Regions from separate parts of the Desulfitobacterium sp. genome, predicted to be linked through region 1. Evidence: riboswitches for the same ligand, from Rfam matches in the RefSeq annotation. Region 1 holds a riboswitch; the other holds the start of a gene.
What was found. Region 1 has a riboswitch for cyclic di-GMP ahead of AC1U9U_RS00730 (RNA polymerase sigma factor). Riboswitches for the same ligand answer to the same signal wherever they lie in the genome.
Positions count from the first base shown of each region.

Region 2: it holds a riboswitch for cyclic di-GMP, as region 1 does, so the genes downstream of both, AC1U9U_RS09680 (Na+/H+ antiporter NhaA) here and AC1U9U_RS00730 (RNA polymerase sigma factor) in region 1, are expected to answer to the same signal.

Region 1 is NZ_CEVWNY010000002.1:22,959-32,528, reverse strand. It holds gene AC1U9U_RS00740 (universal stress protein) at 1-208, shown strand, start outside; gene AC1U9U_RS00735 (type 2 periplasmic-binding domain-containing protein) at 461-829, shown strand; cyclic di-GMP riboswitch class I at 909-992, shown strand; gene AC1U9U_RS00730 (RNA polymerase sigma factor) at 1,093-1,647, shown strand; gene AC1U9U_RS00725 (DUF4367 domain-containing protein) at 1,631-2,380, shown strand; gene AC1U9U_RS00720 (hypothetical protein) at 2,522-2,950, shown strand; gene AC1U9U_RS00715 (M23 family metallopeptidase) at 3,224-4,219, shown strand; gene AC1U9U_RS00710 (hypothetical protein) at 4,333-5,469, shown strand; gene AC1U9U_RS00705 (rhodanese-like domain-containing protein) at 5,796-6,191, shown strand; gene AC1U9U_RS00700 (DUF362 domain-containing protein) at 6,252-6,461, shown strand; gene AC1U9U_RS00695 (histidine kinase) at 6,451-6,663, shown strand; gene AC1U9U_RS00690 (isochorismate synthase) at 6,823-7,971, shown strand; gene menD (2-succinyl-5-enolpyruvyl-6-hydroxy-3-cyclohexene-1-carboxylic-acid synthase) at 7,987-9,570, shown strand, end outside.
Region 2 is NZ_CEVWNY010000055.1:4,444-14,013, forward strand. It holds gene AC1U9U_RS09660 (tryptophanase) at 1-10, opposite strand, end outside; gene AC1U9U_RS09665 (amino acid permease) at 140-1,507, opposite strand; gene AC1U9U_RS09670 (sigma-54 interaction domain-containing protein) at 1,754-3,376, opposite strand; gene AC1U9U_RS09675 (glutamine synthetase III family protein) at 3,537-5,630, opposite strand; gene AC1U9U_RS09680 (Na+/H+ antiporter NhaA) at 5,822-6,982, opposite strand; cyclic di-GMP riboswitch class I at 7,139-7,230, opposite strand; gene AC1U9U_RS09685 (methyl-accepting chemotaxis protein) at 7,410-9,389, shown strand.

The sequences.
Region 1 (9,570 bases):
CAAATTTAAAGATTCCGGTGTTGCCTTCGAGGCCAAAACATTGATCGGTGATCCGGCAGAAGCAATATGCGATGAAGCGGTTAAAATTGGAGCCACCGAAATTGTCATCGGCAGCCGCGGTATAAATGCTGTTTCAAGGTTTTTTCTTGGCAGCGTAAGTCATAAAGTTATCGCCCATGCCAATTGCACGACTGTTGTTGTCAGATAAGCCCTCATAGCCCGTCATTAAATAATGGCGGTTTTTTTTACCCCTCGATTAGCGTTGGCTAACCGGCAAAATAAATATAATAAATTTCTCTAAGAAATTTATTATATTTACGAAGGGGGGAAATTACTTATGAAAAAAAAGCGCGACTTTGCAGGTTTACTTGCTGTAATGACATTGGCTGGAGCGGTACTAACAGGTTGTTCTGCAAGTTCTTCCACTTCAGGCTCATAGCAAGGTGGGGATGAAAATCAAGTGGTTAACATTTATTCCGACCGTCACTATGAAACGGACAAGCAGCTTCCTGATCAATTTGCCAAGGAAACGGTGATCAGGGTTAATATTATCGAGGGAAAATCTGATGAATTGATCGAGCGTCTTGCGCGGGAAGGGAAGGATTCCCAAGCAGATCTCCTCATCACCGCTGATGTTGGAAGACTTTATCGGGCAAAAGAAAAGGGATTATTACTGCTGGTAGAATCCGAGACCTTAACCAAGAACTTCCCTGAGAATCTTAAGGATGAGTACAATCAGTGGTACGGTTTAACGGTTCGGGCACGGGTCTTAGCTTATGCTAAGGATCGGGTAGATCCCTCCTCAACCAGCCATATTCTCGTAAATTGATCTGAGTATTAAAGATAATTATGAGTATTCCAAATTTCGACAATATACTCGACAAAAAAATGGTATTATATACCTAAAAAGATGATAAGGGTAAACTCGTCGAAAGATGGGGGCGCAAAGCTATGGGTCTAAGGCTATTAGCTATGACTGCCAGGTTGCCATTATAATTCAGGTTGTTAGCCTTTCTTTCGCTTTGGAGAAGGGCTTTTATTGTGAGTTTTTCAGTTTAAATTATTTTAAATTACTATAGGGGGAATTTATATATGGATTTCAGTTTAGATTCCTTGGAACTATTCGAAATCTTGTTCAGACAGTACTATAGCAAGTTATACCAAATCGCTTATTCGATAACCAGAGATAAAGAACTCAGCAAGGATGCAGTCCAACAGGCTTTTTTGCAGGCGTATCGAAAATGGAATCAGCTTAAGGATAAAGCTAAGTTCTCCGCTTGGGTTACTACAATAACTGTTAATGAAGCGAAGAATCTGGTCAAATCATCAAGCCGTTTTAAAGGTATTCCTATTACAGATAATATTAAAACATTCCTGGTAGAAGAATCCTTTGAACATGCTTATTCAATTAAGGATCAAGTAGAACGAGTCCTAAATGTTCTATCGGCACATGATTCCGAAATATTGGTTTTAAAATATTACTTAGACTTGACATTAGAAGAGATTGCGTCTATTTTGAAGTTAACTGTACCAAATGTAAAAATCCGTTTGTATAGGGCAAGAGGCAACTTTAAAGAAGTTATGTCTATACAAGAATCTACAGATGACGTCTTGAAAAGGGGGGGGCCCTATGAGATTAAGCGATGAACAACTTGATAGGTTAATTAAGGAACGCATAACTTCGGAATTAGAACAAATACCGGTTCCTTCTATAGATGAAGAATGGCTTAAGTTTAAGAACATTGTTTTAACGGAGAAAAAGAAACGCTGGATAATGCCAAAGACCTTGGTAGCTGCTTTGGCGGTGTTTATTTTAACCATTAGCTCTGTGACATTATTTAAACCGGTTCAAGCTTATGCTTTCGGTGAACGTTTTCTCCAAATGCTCAGTCATATAGTAGGTGAAACTACACAAAACAAAACCGAGACGATTAATAGCAATCCTACCGTAACGAAAACTCCCACAGTTAACAATCTTGGGGCACTTGTTGAGGAAGAGATCACTTTGGAGGAAGCCCAAAAGAATGTTTATTTTAAAATAGCGGAGCCTAAGTATCTACCACACGGAACAAAGACTAAGAAAATTTCAATTTCCAACCTTAGTTCAGATGTTAAGAGAATAACGATGGATTATGATGTTCAGGGTCAATTACTGATTTTAACCCAGCAAAATACAATATCAACAATTTCCCAGGGCTCATTATATGACACCGATGATGCGGTCAACAAAGATATTATGATAAATGGAACACCGGCGACTCTATTACAACAGAAAAATGGCATCAACGTTTTAACCTGGTATCAACGTGGACTTTTGTTAAGATTAACGGGGCAATTATCGACGGACGAATTCTTAAGAATCGCAGAATCTATCAGTTAGCATGAGAGTAAAGGGGCTTTCTCTTATTAAGAGAAGCCCCTAATTTTTTTCTAAAAAATACTTTTCGGATAGCATTTTTTGTAACCTTTGCTTTATTTCGGTTGTCTTAAGAGTGAAAGTACTTTTAAGGAGGAATTATCCGTGAAAAGAGTATTACCCGTGTTTTTAACCTTGCTATTACTTTTGATTCCTTTAACAGCTCAGGGTGCTACTAACGACATAAGCGTCGGCAAGTTAGTACAGCCCCTAACCTACCAAACCATTTCAGGGGGAGGCAGCCAGCTATCAGACAATGGAAATGGGAAAATTACTATCTCAGGTTATACTTCAACTTATTACCCGGTTTTACAAATCGGAGTAACCCTGCACCTTCAGTATTTATCAAATGGGAATTGGTATAATCTTCAATCTTACGACTACACATCTTCCACCTCATCATATGTGTCCGGAGGCCAAAATTTAAGTGTGTCGTCCGGGTATTATTACCGGGTGTTTGCGGAACACGCTGCATATAACGGATCAACTTATGAAAACGGTTATTCTTATACTGAAGCGGTTTATATTCCATAGTATAAAGCCGCTATTGCAGCTATAGAGTAAACCCTAGTATTTAGATGGCATTTGCCATTTAAATAAGAGACGCCATCAAATCAATCATACCCGCAAAGTAGCAATTGATCTGTTGGCGTCATTGCCCCTACACAAATTGTAGGTGTCTTTATGGTACACCTTCTGGGGATGTTTGTGAAGGGAGATTCATTAAAAGGAGGGAATTTGTGCCTGCTTTAATCCCTTCAGTTGTATAATAGATTGGTGAAAAGGAGAAATATAAGGAGAAATATTATGAAAAAAATAATAGCATTGGTAACTTGCTTAGTTTTAATTATGGGGTTTTCGAGTAATTCGGTTTTCGCAAATCAAACTAATATTTCAAAAAAATTAACCGAAAATCAAATGAATATTCTAAAAGCTTATGGTTTGTCTGAAAAGGAAATATCAAATATTACTCTAGATACTATTCGTGATACTCTTAAAAATGGCAAAATTGTTGATGCCTCAGTCTTTGGTATGGCCGCTATCGATGATGACACGAATAAAATACCCGAGCGTTTAAAAGAAAGATTTAATAACTTAAATCTTTCTGAGCAGCAAATAGAAGGTCTTCGTCGAGCAGGTTATACATTTGATGAGATAGCAAATAAAGATGATAGCACAATAAATTCTATGCTTGCTGCAAGTACTTTGATGGCAACTCCTCCTTATGGTTATAACAATTATCCAAATATTCCCGATGGTGGCGGAGCAGTTAACTATTTTAATCCAGCCGTATCTATTACATCTAGTGATATAGCTTGGTATGTAAGTGCTTCTAAGCAATATACAAAGCATATCTTTAACTTATCATCTGATCCGGCGTACGGAACATACTCTTATTATCTTTATGGCGAATGGGATGGTGCCTTTGTAGACCCATATGGTTCCTACGATGGGATTCCGGGTGGAACCCATGAAGGGGTAGACGTAAAGTATTATAATGGTGCACCAGTTAAAAGTGCAACTAATGGTCCGGTTTTAACAGCTGTTATTGGAGGAGATCTTGACGGTTATGTACAAGTTTATGATGATTACTTGGCTGAATCAATTACGTACATGCATGTAAATAATACCACTCTGAGTAAAAATGACACTGTGAGCACTTCAACCCAATTGGGGACACAGTCTACAAAAATGGGACATGTACATTTTCAGGCATATGATTCCGGTACTTATATGCCTTCAGGTAAAGATGATATACTTGAATGTAGAATTCCATATGGCTTTATGACTTGGCACATTTAACAAAAAGGTTAAAAATATATTCATTTATTTTATCACTTGCGTTCATGAAGTAAGCAGTACCATCATACCACTGTGCTGCTTACTTCTCGTATCAAAGAAAGGAACTTAATCATATGAAAAAGATAGTTCTTTTGACGATCATCACTGTCTCACTACTTGTTAATGGATGTTCGAAAAATGCGGAATGGGTGAAAAACCCCGTATTTGAGAAAAATAATAATGCAGAAGTCCAAATTTCCGATATTTCCCTTAAAGGATATGATTTTGAGAAATTATCATTTCCAGTTGCAGATAATTATAGACTTCAAAGTGTTAGATGGATAGATGATAGATCAATGTTGATAATCTTAGATGACCGTTCACCTACACATCAAGATAATCTTACCTCTCGCATTTACTACATAAACATTCAAGAAGATAATAAACCTCATTTAATTTATGATGGTTTTTTTATAGGAATGGACCAAATTATTCGGCTTAAAAAGTTAATCAATGGTGACCTAATTCTTCAAGGACTCGACAGAGCCCTGCATATTGACTTACAAACATTTACAGTTACCGGAACAATCAAGTATCCAGAAGGAAGTAATATAGCGGATATAAGCTTTGATGGAAAAAAGATTGCATATGACAATGAACAAGGTCTTTTTATAGATACCATTCCATATTCAACTCCTGTTCAACTTTTCGAAAGCAATTATAGTGAAAAGGAAAAACAAGTACCGGGTGAACCAAAATGGTCAAATGATGGACAAATACTTTGTTATACGATAAATGGGGTAAACCCTTTTAAATATGTATTTGTTACGGTAGATGGAAAGAAGATTTGGGAGTATCCAGTGGAAGCCCACGGTTTCGGATGGTGGTTTGAAGATAATCGAAACTTTGCATCTGTTAGTCTAGGTGAAAACTTTGGTAAAATTCCTAAACTTTATACTATTAATGTAAATAACAAGACTGTAGATGAATCCTTCGAAAGTGGAGCCCTTCTCATAGATACTCCACCTCTTAAGGACAGATTATTATATATTCAATACTTAACAGATAAACTTTCAGAACAAAATTATTATCCGCAAAGGTTAAAGGTATTAAACATTACTACAAAAGAAGAAAAGGTAGTTACTCCAGACTTTCAAAATATTTCTAGTCCTACTATCTCCCCAACTGGGAAAATTGCTTTTATTGGACTATACAGTAAGTCTGAACCTGAAAATGTCTATAATATCTATCTATTAAAAAATAATATTTAAATTACGGATTAGTACAATACTAGATAGGATAATGATGCCGGAGCCGGGAATACGAAAAAGGGTACTGTATAAAGAAAAACTGGTTCAGCTTCAAAAGTAGCTTGCAGTTCTTAAAGCTCGTTGACCCGCTCACTCTGTCAAGCCGGAGTTAATTAGAAAATGGGAGTGCCAACTGTGTGTACGTGAAGTAAAAGCTCCTCTCAAATTAAACAGTAAAAAACTGTTTAGTTTGAGAGGAGCTTCTGTTTTTATAATTGACAAATTAGAGAGTGCCGATTTATAATTTCTATATACCCTATAGGGGTATCTAGAAAGGAGCTTGAGTTATGGATCCAACTTTAGCAATAATTGTCCTAGTGATATTAATCTTGGTCTGGAAGCTGGTTAAAAATTCCGGTGATAAGAAGTTAAGAATCAGTCCCCAAGAGGCTAAACAACGCTTAGATTCGACGAAAGGCATTGTGCTGTTGGACGTTAGAACTAAGGAAGAATATGAGGAAAAGCGTATTCCAAGGAGCATTTTGCTGCCCCTGAACAGTTTAAAAGTCCAAGCTGCCAAGAAACTGCCTAATAAAGATGCGGAAATATTGGTTTATTGCCGGAGTGGTAACAGGAGTGCCGCCGCCGTGAGAATTTTAACCAAATTGGGCTATACCAATGTGAAGAATTTAGGTGGTATTGTCAATTGGCCTTTTGAGATTGTATCGGGTAAGAAAAGATAATCGGAAGATAGGGAAACGAAAGCAGTTATGTAGTTTTTCGGCTAATGCAGGAGGAAAAGGATGGGTGGTTGGATGGCGGCATATGTATTGGAAAAACTCTGCCGAGGGTGTCAGCGTTGTGTTCATGCTTGTCCCAGTGGGGCCATAAAGATGGTCGCCCACCTGCCGGTGGTCAATCCAACTTTGTGTGTTGAGTGCGAGAATTGCATGGAAGTTTGCATGCAAGGGGCGATAACCTTTCAGGCAAAGGAGGATTCTTGTGGAGGGTAATGATGTTGGAGCAGCGGATAACGAGATCAGGGCGCTATATCAAGAAAAGTTAGTTAAGCTTCAAAAGGAGCTTGCAGATCTAAAAGCCCGTTGGCCGGCTCACTCCGTCAAGCCGGAATTAATCAGGCAATTGGAAGAACTGGAGGAAGAAATTGCGAAGGCGGAGGAACGATTGATGCCTTCTGGAAATGGTACAGCTTAAAAAATATGATTCGCCATGAAACTGTAATAACAACAGCTTCATGGCCTTTTATTTTTTGATTGACAAAAAATAGGAATGGGCGTAAGATCCTAATTAAAGAAGTGAACCTGGGTTCATTGCTTGGGTTTGAAGAATATTTTTGAACGGGAGATAATTGTTTTGGAATACCGAAAGAGGGAATTAAATCTAAAAAGCGTGCTTTCTTTTTGGCAGAACTTTGCGGATGAGGAACGGATTTTGTTTTATCATCCCCTCGACCAACAGCTTATTATGGGGGCCAAACGCTTAAAAACTTTTGGTAGAGGAGAAAGTTATCAGGGATACCCTTACGTTTTTTCAACGAGAACCTTCTTTCCTACTCTTAAGGATCAAAAATGGTCCGGATTAGGTAATGAGACAATTGCTTTTCAATACTACCTGGTTGTGGAGAAAGGGGAACAAAGGCTTTATTACCCTAATGAGATGCCCTGTATTCAAGAAAAAGAGTTTATCTCCCATAACCATGTTTATGAGGTCTTTGCTGATGACTATGAAGAGTGGCAAGAACTATTCAAGCATACGAAAGAAGAAATCCTTTTGAAGAAAGTAAAGAAAGTGGTGATTTCCCGCGAGATAAAAATTCGATGTGAAACGGTCGTAGCTATTGAATGTGTGTTAAAAAACCTTATGGACAAAAATCCGAACTCCTTTGTCTTTGCCTACTTCAAAGATGGGAAAACCTTTTTAGGTGCTACTCCGGAAATACTCGTGCGCAAGGAAAGGGAGCGGATTTTTAGTTATGCCTTAGCCGGTACGATTTCACGGAGCGATCATGAAGCGGATGAGAAACTAAAAGCATTACTTCTTAACGATCCTAAAAACCGCCGTGAGCATCAAATCGTTATCGATTATATAGCCACGGTGATGAAGTCTTGTAGTGATGAAGTCATGATCGGAGCGACTACGACTTTGGAACTTAAGAATTTGTATCACCTAAAGACTCTTATAACCACAAAGACAAAGGAGCATTCCCTAATCGATTGGGTTTCGCGTTTGCATCCTACACCTGCTTTAGGCGGGTATCCAGTGAAGGAGGCTTTAGATATAATTGCTCGCTATGAAAAGCATGAGCGGGGGTTATACGCCGCTCCGATTGGGATTATGGATGAAGATGGTGATGGCGTCTTTGTAGCAGGAATCCGTTCGGCCCTTATTGATGGGAATACACTTTACGTTTACACAGGTTGTGGTATTATCGCAAGCTCAGACTGTGCTGAGGAATATCTGGAGACCACCAATAAAGCAAAAACAATCTTGGAAAGTCTGTAATGAAGGTGAACAATTATGACAAATTACATCGCGGCGTTGGTTGACGAATTATACCAGCTGGGTGTACGTGAAGTCGTTATTAGTCCGGGTTCACGTTCTACCCCCTTATCCGTTCTGTTTTGTGAACACGGCTTTCAGGTCTATGTCAGCGTCGATGAACGATCGGCCGGTTTTTTCGCCCTCGGCATAGCTAAGGAAAATGAACGTCCTGTGGTCCTGGTGTGTTCCTCCGGTTCCGCCGTTGCCCATTATTTTCCGGCTATTGTTGAGGCAAAGCACTCCAATGTCCCCTTAATCGTCCTAACTGCTGATCGCCCTCCGGAATTGCGTCAAGTAGGGGCGCCCCAAACCATCGATCAAATCAAGTTTTATCATGAATACGCTAAATATTTTGAAGAGCTGGCTCTTCCTGAAGAGACTAAAAGCATGTATCGGTATGTTCGCGGGGTCATGCGTAAAGCTTATGTCGGTTCCATGACGGGCGGATATGGTGTATCCCATATAAATATCCCATTGCGTGAACCCTTAAGTCCGAATTTAGATGAAGTGGATTTTACCTTGGGCCGTTTAAGCGATCCTTTTGCATGGAAAACAGGGGAGAAGCTATTAGATATCGATAATTCAGTCTTTCTGGATAAGAAGGGGATCATTATCTGTGGTGGTGATGCTTACGCGGATTACCATGGTGAAGTTTTAGCGTTGGCGGAACGCCTGAGGACTCCCCTGCTTGCCGATCCTATTTCTAACTTTCGCAATTATGACAGTCCCCTTATTATCGACAGCTATGATGCTTTTCTGAAGAGGGATACGGTTAAGACGGAATTAAAGCCCGATTTTATTATTCATTTTGGCCAAACCCCCGTTTCCAAGCGTTTACAACATTTTGTAGCTACCCATCAGGATGTTCGGTATTTCCAAGTCAATGAAATCTTCCAATACCGGGATCCTTCTTTATCCATCAATCGGTATATCATTGCCTCGCCCAAAGCTTTTGCCCGGTCCATTGAGGTTCGTAATACAAGTGATGAATACTTGGGTCAGTGGCAGCATTACCAAACCAAAATGCGCCAACATCTGAATCTCGCTCAGGATGAAGAGGGTCTATTTGAAGGGAAACTGGTGCAAAGGCTGCAAGAGATTCTGCCTGATGAAAGTCGCTTGTTTGTCGCCAACAGTATGGCGATCCGTGATCTGGATTACTTCTTAGAGGCACGCCGGCAACAGATTAAAGTCTTGTGCAACCGCGGCGCCAATGGAATCGACGGCATGGTTTCCACCGCTCTAGGAGTTTCCACCAGTCAGCATCCTACAGTGCTCTTAACCGGAGATTTGGCGTTCTTTCATGACTTAAACGGCCTGCTTATTGGCAAAAACCATCAACTGAATTTAATCATCATCCTTTTAAATAATAATGGCGGGGCGATTTTTAAGTATTTACCCCAAAGTGAGAACAAGTATTTTGATTTTCTGTTTATGACCCCTCATGGTATCGATTTTAGCGGGCTTAAGACACTCTATGGGCTCACTTATTATGAGCCCGCTGATTATAAAAGCTTTGAGCAGGATTTTCAGGAGGCACTTACCTTAAACGGGGTTAAG
Region 2 (9,570 bases), on a different contig from region 1:
TGATTGCCATAACAAATACCTCCATTTTTTTATTTATACCCCGGTTATCGAAATGATGAGCGGACGGTATTTGGCATAAAGTATTAAATGTGGGTTTGAATGAAGATCTGCCTTAATAACTATGCAAGATTCGTGCCAACTAATTCGTTGAGCTCTTGGTTTTTGCGTTTTTAATCTTAAAGCCAATCCACAGGATAAGAAGCCAAATCGGCAGAACGAAGACGGCCATTTTCATGCTTTCTGTAAATGCCATGAGCACTACGATCATAGCCAGGAAAGCGGCGCAGAAATAGTTGATGAAGGGGTAGAAAGGGGTCTTAAATTCAATTTTATCGGCTTCGCCTTGAGCGATTTTCGCTTTGCGGAATTTTAGATTCGTGACAATAATCATGGTCCAGTTAATAATTCCGGCGATAATCGCTACCGCCATGAGATACATAAAAACTTCGCCAGGGAGTAGATAATTCAGCACAACAGCCACTAAAGTAATAGCCGAGGATACTAATACTCCTGCAACGGGAATCCCTCTTTTGTTCAATTTGGCAAATGCTTTGGGAGCATTACCTTGAGTAGCCAGACTGTAAAGCATACGCCCGTTACTGTAGATACCGCTGTTATACACGGAAAGAGCAGCGGTTAAAACAACGACGTTGAGGATTGTTGCGGCAGCGGGAATCCCGATTTTGGAAAAGATTTGAACGAATGGACTTCCGTCTGCACCCACTTGGTTCCAGGGATAAATAACCATCATTACTGAAAGGGCTCCCACATAGAAGATTAGAATTCTCCACATGACCTGATTAATGGCTTTGGGAATTGATTTTTTGGGATTATCCGCTTCACCAGCGGTGATTCCAATGAGCTCGATTCCACCAAAACTAAACATTACGGGTACTAAAGAGAATATAAGACCGATCATTCCATTCGGAAGAAAACCTCCATGAATCCAAAGATTGCTGAAACCGGTAGCTTTGCCATTGATTCCAGAGAAAATGAGGAATAATCCAAAAACAATCATTCCGAGAATAGCGACGACCTTGATAATAGCGAACCAAAATTCAAATTCACCAAACATACCGACACTGATGAGATTAAGCAGGGTAATGATAACAAGGAATACCAGGGCAGTCATCCAATGTGGGACATCAGGAAACCAATAGTTCACATAGATTCCGACAGCAGTCAATTCAGCCATACTGACGACAATGTAGTTAAACCAATAGTTCCAACCCGAGAGGAATCCGGGAAATTCACCCCAGTACTTATAGGCAAAGTGACTAAAAGATCCGGAAACAGGCTCATCGACGGACATTTCCCCCAACATCCGCATGATGAAAAAGATAACTAATCCACCGATAAGATAGGAAAATGTGATAGCGGGGCCTGCAAGCTGAATCGTTGATGCGGAACCATAAAAGAGACCTGTACCAATTGCTCCACCCAGAGCAATCATTTGGATATGCCGGTTTTTAAGACCTCGGTGCATACCATTTTCATTTGAACTCATAAGATTTCCCCTTCCAAAAAGTTATTTAAGAGATCTCATTTCCGAATAGTGCAAGTTGTATGCCAACTTAGCATATAAAAAAACATTAATATTTTTATAAAATGTTCGATATATTCTTGGTATTAGTCGAATAATGTCTAAAATATGGGAAAAAGATTTTTGGCAAAATAAAAGTGATAAGAAAGGTTGTCAACATTTCTTATCACGCGATAAAAAAACTTATCACTTTTACCTTATTTTTGCTCTTTAATCTTCTCCTTCATCGGCCTTACGAATTCCATAGGCATTGATCTTATTCAGAATCGTCGTATTGGAAACTCCCAATATTTTACCGGCCTTACGGGAAGAACGGTATTTTTTCAATACCTTCAGTAAGACCTGGCGCTCAACTTCGGCGACAATATCTTTTAGAGGCGGCCAAGGTTCAACAAGAGGAATAGAAATCTGATTTGGTACGTTTTCTGAATCAAGTTTAGGTGTTTCAGGAGTTAGATCTGCCCATTCATAAAGGGAGCTGGGGGTTATCAGATAGTCCTGATTTAGATTGATGATTCTCTCCAGCAGATTCTCTAGTTGCCGAACATTCCCTGGCCATTTTTGGGCCATCAGCAACTCTATGCTCTCTTTGGTGAGGTGGACTTCAGGCTTCCCTAGTTTTTTAGCAATTTTTCTGGTCAAAGCCTGGGCAACGAGAGGGATATCTTCGGGTCTCTCCCGTAACGCTGGAATCTGAAGGGGAATAACATTTAAACGATAGTAAAGGTCTTCTCTGAATTGTCCCTTTTTGATCATTTCCTCAAGGTTGCGGTGGGTTGCAGCAATAATACGAACATCTACAGGGATTTCCTTGGCACCACCGACCCGCCGGACTCTTCCTTCTTGCAGAACCCTTAGTAGCCGAACCTGAACATGGGGCGATATTTCTCCAATCTCATCCAGAAAAAGTGTGCCACCATTCGCTTGCTCAAAAAGCCCCTTTTTTCCTCCCTTAGTCGCTCCTGTAAAGGAACCTTCTTCATAGCCGAAAAGTTCACTTTCCAAAAGGGTGTCTGGTAGAGCGGCGCAGTTAATGGGGATGAAGGCTGATTGGGAGCGAGGACTTTCGGCGTGGATTGCTTTGGCGAACAGTTCTTTTCCCGTACCGCTTTCTCCGCGAAGGAGAATGGTAGAAGTACCCCGGGCTACGGTTTTAGCGGTCTCAATAAGATCTTTCATAAGACGACTTTGATATATGATCTGATCAAAGGTTGTTGATTGAGGTTTCCGCTCGACTTTGGAAAGGATTTCTTCCACCTGCCGAAAATCCTTGATGGTCATGACTCCACCAATAATCTGTCCTTTATTATTGAAAATAGGAACACCACTGGTCAGGAAATGAATAAGCTGATGATCCCTGCGGATTTTTCGTTCTTTTAAACTATAGGGGATACCAGTTTTCAGGGTATCAAGGATAGGAGGATCGGGATCAAATAAGTATTCTGCATTTTGGCCGATAGCTTTCTCACGAGTTGTATGAAAGATCTGAGCGGCAACATCGTTGATATGAGTGATTTGGTGTTTAGTATTAATGGCAACAATTCCTTCACTAACAAGGTTAAGAATCGTGTTGAGTTCAAGCGCCCTCTCTTCATAAGGCATGTGGTCGGCTAGGTTTACCGATACTACATCGTGGACGGTCAGAAGATCTTGGATAAGAGCTTCTGATTCCCTCTGAGTAGAGCAGCGAAATTTTATCATCATTTCTTGCCCTTGAGTAACTTCCATCCCGACTTTATCAATATTGTTGGCTTCGAAACGCTGGAAAATGTCATAGCCTAAGCCTGGGCGATCGACGAATTCAATCCGCACAATAAATTCAAGGGAGTTCATGAATGTTCACCTTTCATTTCATCTGATCAACAATTAGGAATTTCCTCAATATTATTCAATATTATAGCATCAACTTTTTTAATCTCCTATAAAGTACCCAATAAAATAAAAAGCTAGCGATTTTTCGCTAGCCTGAGTTAATTATCCCTAAAACTAAAAATTATATTCTAAACAACATCTTTGTATAAGAAGGTAGGGGCCACATTTCGTAATCAATGAGTACTTCCAGTTGGTCAACTACCTGACGCAAATCGTTCATAGCCTTGAAGACCACATCGCGGTAGAAAATTCCTTGTTTATAGGCGTCACCGTGAAGTTGCTTGGCCATGTTGGTGGCTTCTTGAAGGGCCTTGATTTTGTGATTTAACTCCCTCAACAAGGGAGAGATCTCATTCAATAAGGATTTCTGGGCAGAGATATCAGTTTCAGGATCAGCTGCACGAATAGTGTTAATGGAGTTAGCCAGTTCGGTAGAGTAACGCATTACGGCGGGAAGTACTTGTCGCTTTGCGACATCCACCATGGTCAATGCTTCGATGTTAATAGTTTTGGAATATTGTTCAAGATAGATTTCGTAACGGGAGTGGAGTTCCGCGACATTAAACACCCCATGTTTTTGAAAAAGATTTATGGTTTTAGCGCTGACAAAGGCGGAAATAGCTTCTACTGTAGAGGTGATATTGGGTAAGCCACGTTTTTCTGCTTCGTTTATCCAATCAGCAGAATAACCGTTGCCATCGAAAATAATCCGGGAATGATTTACGGCAATTTCCTGAAGGATGGTTTGAAGCTCCTCATGAAAGGCTTCCGCTTTTTCTAAGCGATCAGCAATTTGGGAGAGGACCTCTGCCACGATTGTGTTGATCACTACATTGGGTCCGGCAATGGAGAGTGAAGAGGGAACCATTCGGAACTCGAACTTGTTGCCGGTAAAAGCAAAGGGAGAAGTGCGGTTCCGGTCTGTGGAATCCTTGGGTAAGGAAGGAAGGGTAGTTACACCGATGGTAAGTTGTCCGCCCTGTTTCGAAGTATTTGGTTTGCCGTTTTTAAGTTGCTCAATAATATCGGACAGTTCTTCACCTAGGAAAATGGAGATAATAGCCGGAGGGGCCTCATGTGCTCCTAGACGATGATCATTTCCGGCGTTTGCTGCCGAAGCTCTTAGAAGAACGGCATGATCATCTACGGCTTTCATCACAGCACAGAGAAAGGTCAGGAATTGGGCGTTCTCATGGGGAGTTTTCCCAGGCTCCAATAAATTTGCGCCTTCATCAGTACTTAAGGACCAGTTGTTATGTTTTCCGGATCCATTCACTCCGGCAAAAGGTTTTTCGTGAAGGAGACAAGCAAGGCCATGACGATTAGCAACCTTATGCAAGGTGTCCATGATGATTTGATTATGATCGGTGGCAATATTGGTAGTAGCAAAAATCGGGGCGATTTCATATTGCCCGGGGGCCGCTTCTTTATGTTGGGTTTTAGCGGAGACCCCCAGCTTCCATAATTCCACATTCACTTCTTGCATAAAGGCAGCAACCCGCTCATTGATGATGCCAAAATAATGGTCTTCCATCTCTTGCCCTTTCGGGGGAAGGACACCGAAAAGGGTGCGACCGGTCAACATTAGATCTAAACGTTTTTGATGATATTTTTTTTCGATAAGAAAGAATTCCTGCTCGGCACCTACGGTCGGTGTGACCCGTTTGGCGGTGGTATTACCAAATAGGCGGAGGATACGGAGAGCTTGTTTAGAAAGGGCTTCCATTGAACGGAGGAGGGGAGTTTTTTTGTCCAAAGCTTCCCCTGTATAAGAGCAAAAGGCTGTGGGGATACAGAGGATAACTTGACCCGCATCTTCACGTAAGAAAGCCGGGGAGGTACAATCCCAAGCCGTGTATCCTCTGGCTTCAAAGGTGGAACGGATTCCGCCATTAGGAAAAGAGGATGCATCCGATTCGCCCTTAATAAGCTCCTTACCGGAAAACTCCATAATTACTCTTCCATCATTGGTGGGGGAGATAAAAGAGTCGTGTTTTTCAGCGGTGTACCCGGTCATGGGTTGAAACCAATGGGTATAATGGGTTGCCCCGTTTTCAATCGCCCAATCCTTCATGGCATTGGCGACCACTTCAGCTACTTCCGGTTTAAGTGGAAGTCCTTCGTCAATAGTTTTATGAAGTGCTTTATAGGTATTTTTGGGTAGTTTCGCGCGCATAACCGTATCATTAAAGACGTTTTTACCGAAGATATCCATTTTTTATCCTCCCCTGTCCACTATACAAAAAGGAAAAAAGACACTCAATAGGACTCTCTGCTAGGAAAATCTCTATAGAGCGTCTTAGCTCTCGAATACTCTAACCTATAAAATAGCATGTTTTTTTATAAAATACAAGATAAACGTTGTTGGTTGTTGGTTTGTTATTGACTTTAAAGTTAATGGCTGCTTTACTTGCTTTTCTTTATACCGACAAGCTTTCCAACAATAATTGCCAGTGGTGCCGTAACTACACTAAATAGTGCTCCCATCTTGGCTGCTCCTTGCAGACCTGGGTCGATAAAGGCGACACCGGCCACAAACAGGGCCACCGTAAGTCCCATGGCGGCAATTAATCCTGTAACAAACAGTTCTTTATAGCCCATGCCTTTCGGTAAGGGAAATCCTAGAATTGTAGCTAGGGAACCCATAACGAAGACCCCGATAGTTTTTCCGGCTAATAAAGCAGCAAGAATTAACCAGGACAACAAATTTATTTCGGAGAACTCTACCCCGGCATTGGTTAAGCCGAACAATAGAAGCCCGAAATCCACAAAAGTTTTCCACTCATGTTCAAAGTTTTTTAGAGTGGAGTGATCATTTGGATTGTCTTCAAATAGCCCTGCCTCTTCTCTAGAGGGGTGAGGCAAGAAGGGAACGATAAACACCAGAGCAAGTGCAGGATGAATATGAGCGAGAAAAAGTCCGGCCCAACTTAATAATCCGCCCAAAATAATATAGGGCCAATAGCTTTGGATGTTCTTCTTTTTGAGCATATAGGCGACCAAGATCCCTGCCAGAGTGAGTAATAACCAAAGGGGTGCCACCGGATTGGCAGGGTCGGGGTAAAAGAGGGCAATAATCGTCAGCCCAACACCGTCATCCACAATTGCCAATAGCAGTAAGAAAGACACAGCCGGATGATGTGCTCCAAAGACCATCCTTGCTACCAGCCAAGCCAGTGCAATATCTGTGGCTGTGGGAATACCCCAGCCTCTTGCAAATTCAGGACTGCCTAAGGTGAAATTCAGGACAACAAATAAAAGTGCCGGCCCCAAAACTCCGCCGGCAGTAGCCATTAGGGGATTGATAGCTCTTTTTAGCGGATTCAGACTTCCGCCCGGCAACAAACTTTGGGTGATTTCAACGGCTGCCATAGCAAAAAAGAACACCATGAAAATATCGTTAACAAGAAAATGCAGAGAAATGTTGCCGATTATTTCGTTATGAACGAAATGGTGATAGCTATCTGGGGCTAGATTAGCCCAGGCAAGAGCAATTACGACTCCCAGGATTAGGGGTATTGAAAACTCCTGTAGAAAATTGATAGTCTTGTTGGTTTGTGAACTCAATCTGATCCCTCCTGCTGAAATTAATAAGTCAAAAATTATAACTGTAGTTCCCGATTCTATTAACCGATACCCCCTTTGCGGCTGGTGTTTGTAAAAAAGAATATAAAAAGAGAGTAGTCCAAAAAGGAACTACTCTCCCCTAAGAAGTTCTAAGCGACTTGTAGCCTGGCAATCATAGCCTGTATTCAACAGCCTTAGACCCATAGCTTTAGCGTCCTTTGCTTTCACAAAGTTTGCCCCAACCCTGCAAGAAATATTTTATTGTATAAGCCTTTATAGCTTACCATAAAGCTAAGAGCGAATCAACAATAAAGCCAAGATTATAAGAATTTTGGCTCTTTTATGACATCTATTGCGAAAAAATAGATAAATAATGTATAATCTGCAGAAATAGGATAGATAAAATGGTGCAGAGGGGATAAATGATATGGGTTTTACAATCAGACAGAAGGTGTTTGCAGTCGTCTTATTTGCAGCCTTTGTTCCTACAGCTTTGTTAGGGTTCTTTAGCTATAAAGATGCACATGATGCTTTGAAAAACGGACTTAAGGACTCAGCAGAACAATCGGTAGAGCGTACCAAAGATTCGACTGAGCTATACCTCAAGGGATATGAGCAAAATCTCGCCCGACTCGGTACTGAGGAGGGTATCCTATCTGCAGCCCTTCAGGAAAGCGCAGAAGATGCACTCCGGAGTTTTGAAATCTATAAAAAAAGCAATCCCGATATTCTTAATGTTTATTTGGGAACGGCGGACCAAAGGATGATTGTTTATCCAGCAGCGGAAATTCCTGAAGGCTTTAATCCTACAGCCACAGATTGGTATAAGTTGGCTATAGCTAGTGGAGAGGCCATTTGGACAGAGCCTTATGTAGATACGGCAAGTAAGAAGCTCATCATTTCTGCGGCAATGCCCGTTCAAGATCCGGCTACGAAGAAAGTTGCAGGGGTTGTAGGCGTTGATATCGCTTTGGAGACATTAAGTATTTTGGTTGGGAATATGAAAATTGGTCAAGAAGGCTATGTTATTTTATTAGATCAAAGCGGTAAAATCATGGTTCATCCTGACAGCTCATTGATCGGTCAAGAATTACCTGTGGAAGAGCTGAAGAAAGCCGTGGCCCAAGAAGAAAAGGGATTCGTGGATTACATATATAATGAGGAAGAGCGATTCGGTGTCTTCAGTACCTTTGCGAAGACCCAGTGGAAATTTATTGGTGTAGTAGGTTATCAGGAGGTTAAGGAAGCTACTTCTAAGATTTTAAAAGGTACCGTAATTTATAGTGTGAGTTTTGCAATATTATCAATAATTGTTGGCTTGTTTATCACCAATGGATTTACGAAAGCCTTCAAGTCACTTCTTGAGTATAGTCAAAAAATTGGTTCGGGAGATTTTACCGTTCGGGCGAAATCCTTCTCTCGCGATGAAACGGGCGCGTTGTCTAATACCTTAAATGATATGGTGGCCCGCTTAGCCGGATTAGTGGGCAATATTAAGAGTGTTGCCGAGCAGGTGAATAAGTCAGCCGACGATTTGGCGGCCAGTGCTGAGGAGACCATGGCATCCAGTGAAGAGGTTAATGCAACGGCCGCTCAGATTGCTGTTGGGGCATCTGCTCAAGCTACTCAGGCTGAAAAAGGGACTAAAATGGTTACCCAACTTGCAGTAAAAATCGAAGCCCTTGGCGAGAATACTAAGGAAATGGTCGACTCTTCAAGCGAGGCACAAAAAGCGAATGATCGAGGAGTCCTGTCCGTTGAACAATTGCGGATTAAAACCGAGGAGAGTAAGGTTTCCGTTGATAAGATTAACGAGGTCATCTCCAACCTGGATGAAAAATCAAAAGCTATTGGTATGATTCTATCAGCAATTACCAGTATTGCGGAGCAAACGAATCTTCTAGCTTTGAATGCTTCCATTGAGGCTGCTCGGGCTGGGGAAGCAGGGCGAGGATTTTCCGTTGTTGCTGAGGAAATTCGTAAACTTGCTGAGCAATCTTCCCAATCAGTTGAAGGAATACAAGGTATTGTGGGAGATATCCAACGAGAAAGTCGTCAGGCTGTGGAAGCCATGAAAGATGTAAGAAAGAATTCGGAAGCAACGGCACATTCTGTAGCCGATGTCAATCGTTCCTTTAACGAAATTTCTCAGGCAATGGGGGAAATCAAAGAGAGAATTGCCCACACTACGTCTTTGGCGCAGGAAATGATGAAAGATTCGGATCAAGTGGTCGAAGTGATTCAAAATATTTCTGCGGTAACGGAAGAGACTGCTGCGGCTTCGGAAGAAGTGAGTGCTTCTATGGAGCAAACATCAAGTGCTTTTAGCAAAGTTGCACTGGCAGCTGAGGAACTTGATGGACTCTCAAGGAAATTAAGTGCGGAAATTGCACGCTTTAAAATCTAGGTAAACATTGCATGCCTCTAAATAATGAACTGCTGCAAAGATTAAGCGGTTTATTATTTGGGGGTTTTTTGTTTATTATTGTCGTTAAGGTTGACTGACTAACAAAATTTGCTTATTAACATAGGTTTGGAAGGGTATAGTTTTTACCTATTAGAGGATAATAAATTTGATACTTTTAACC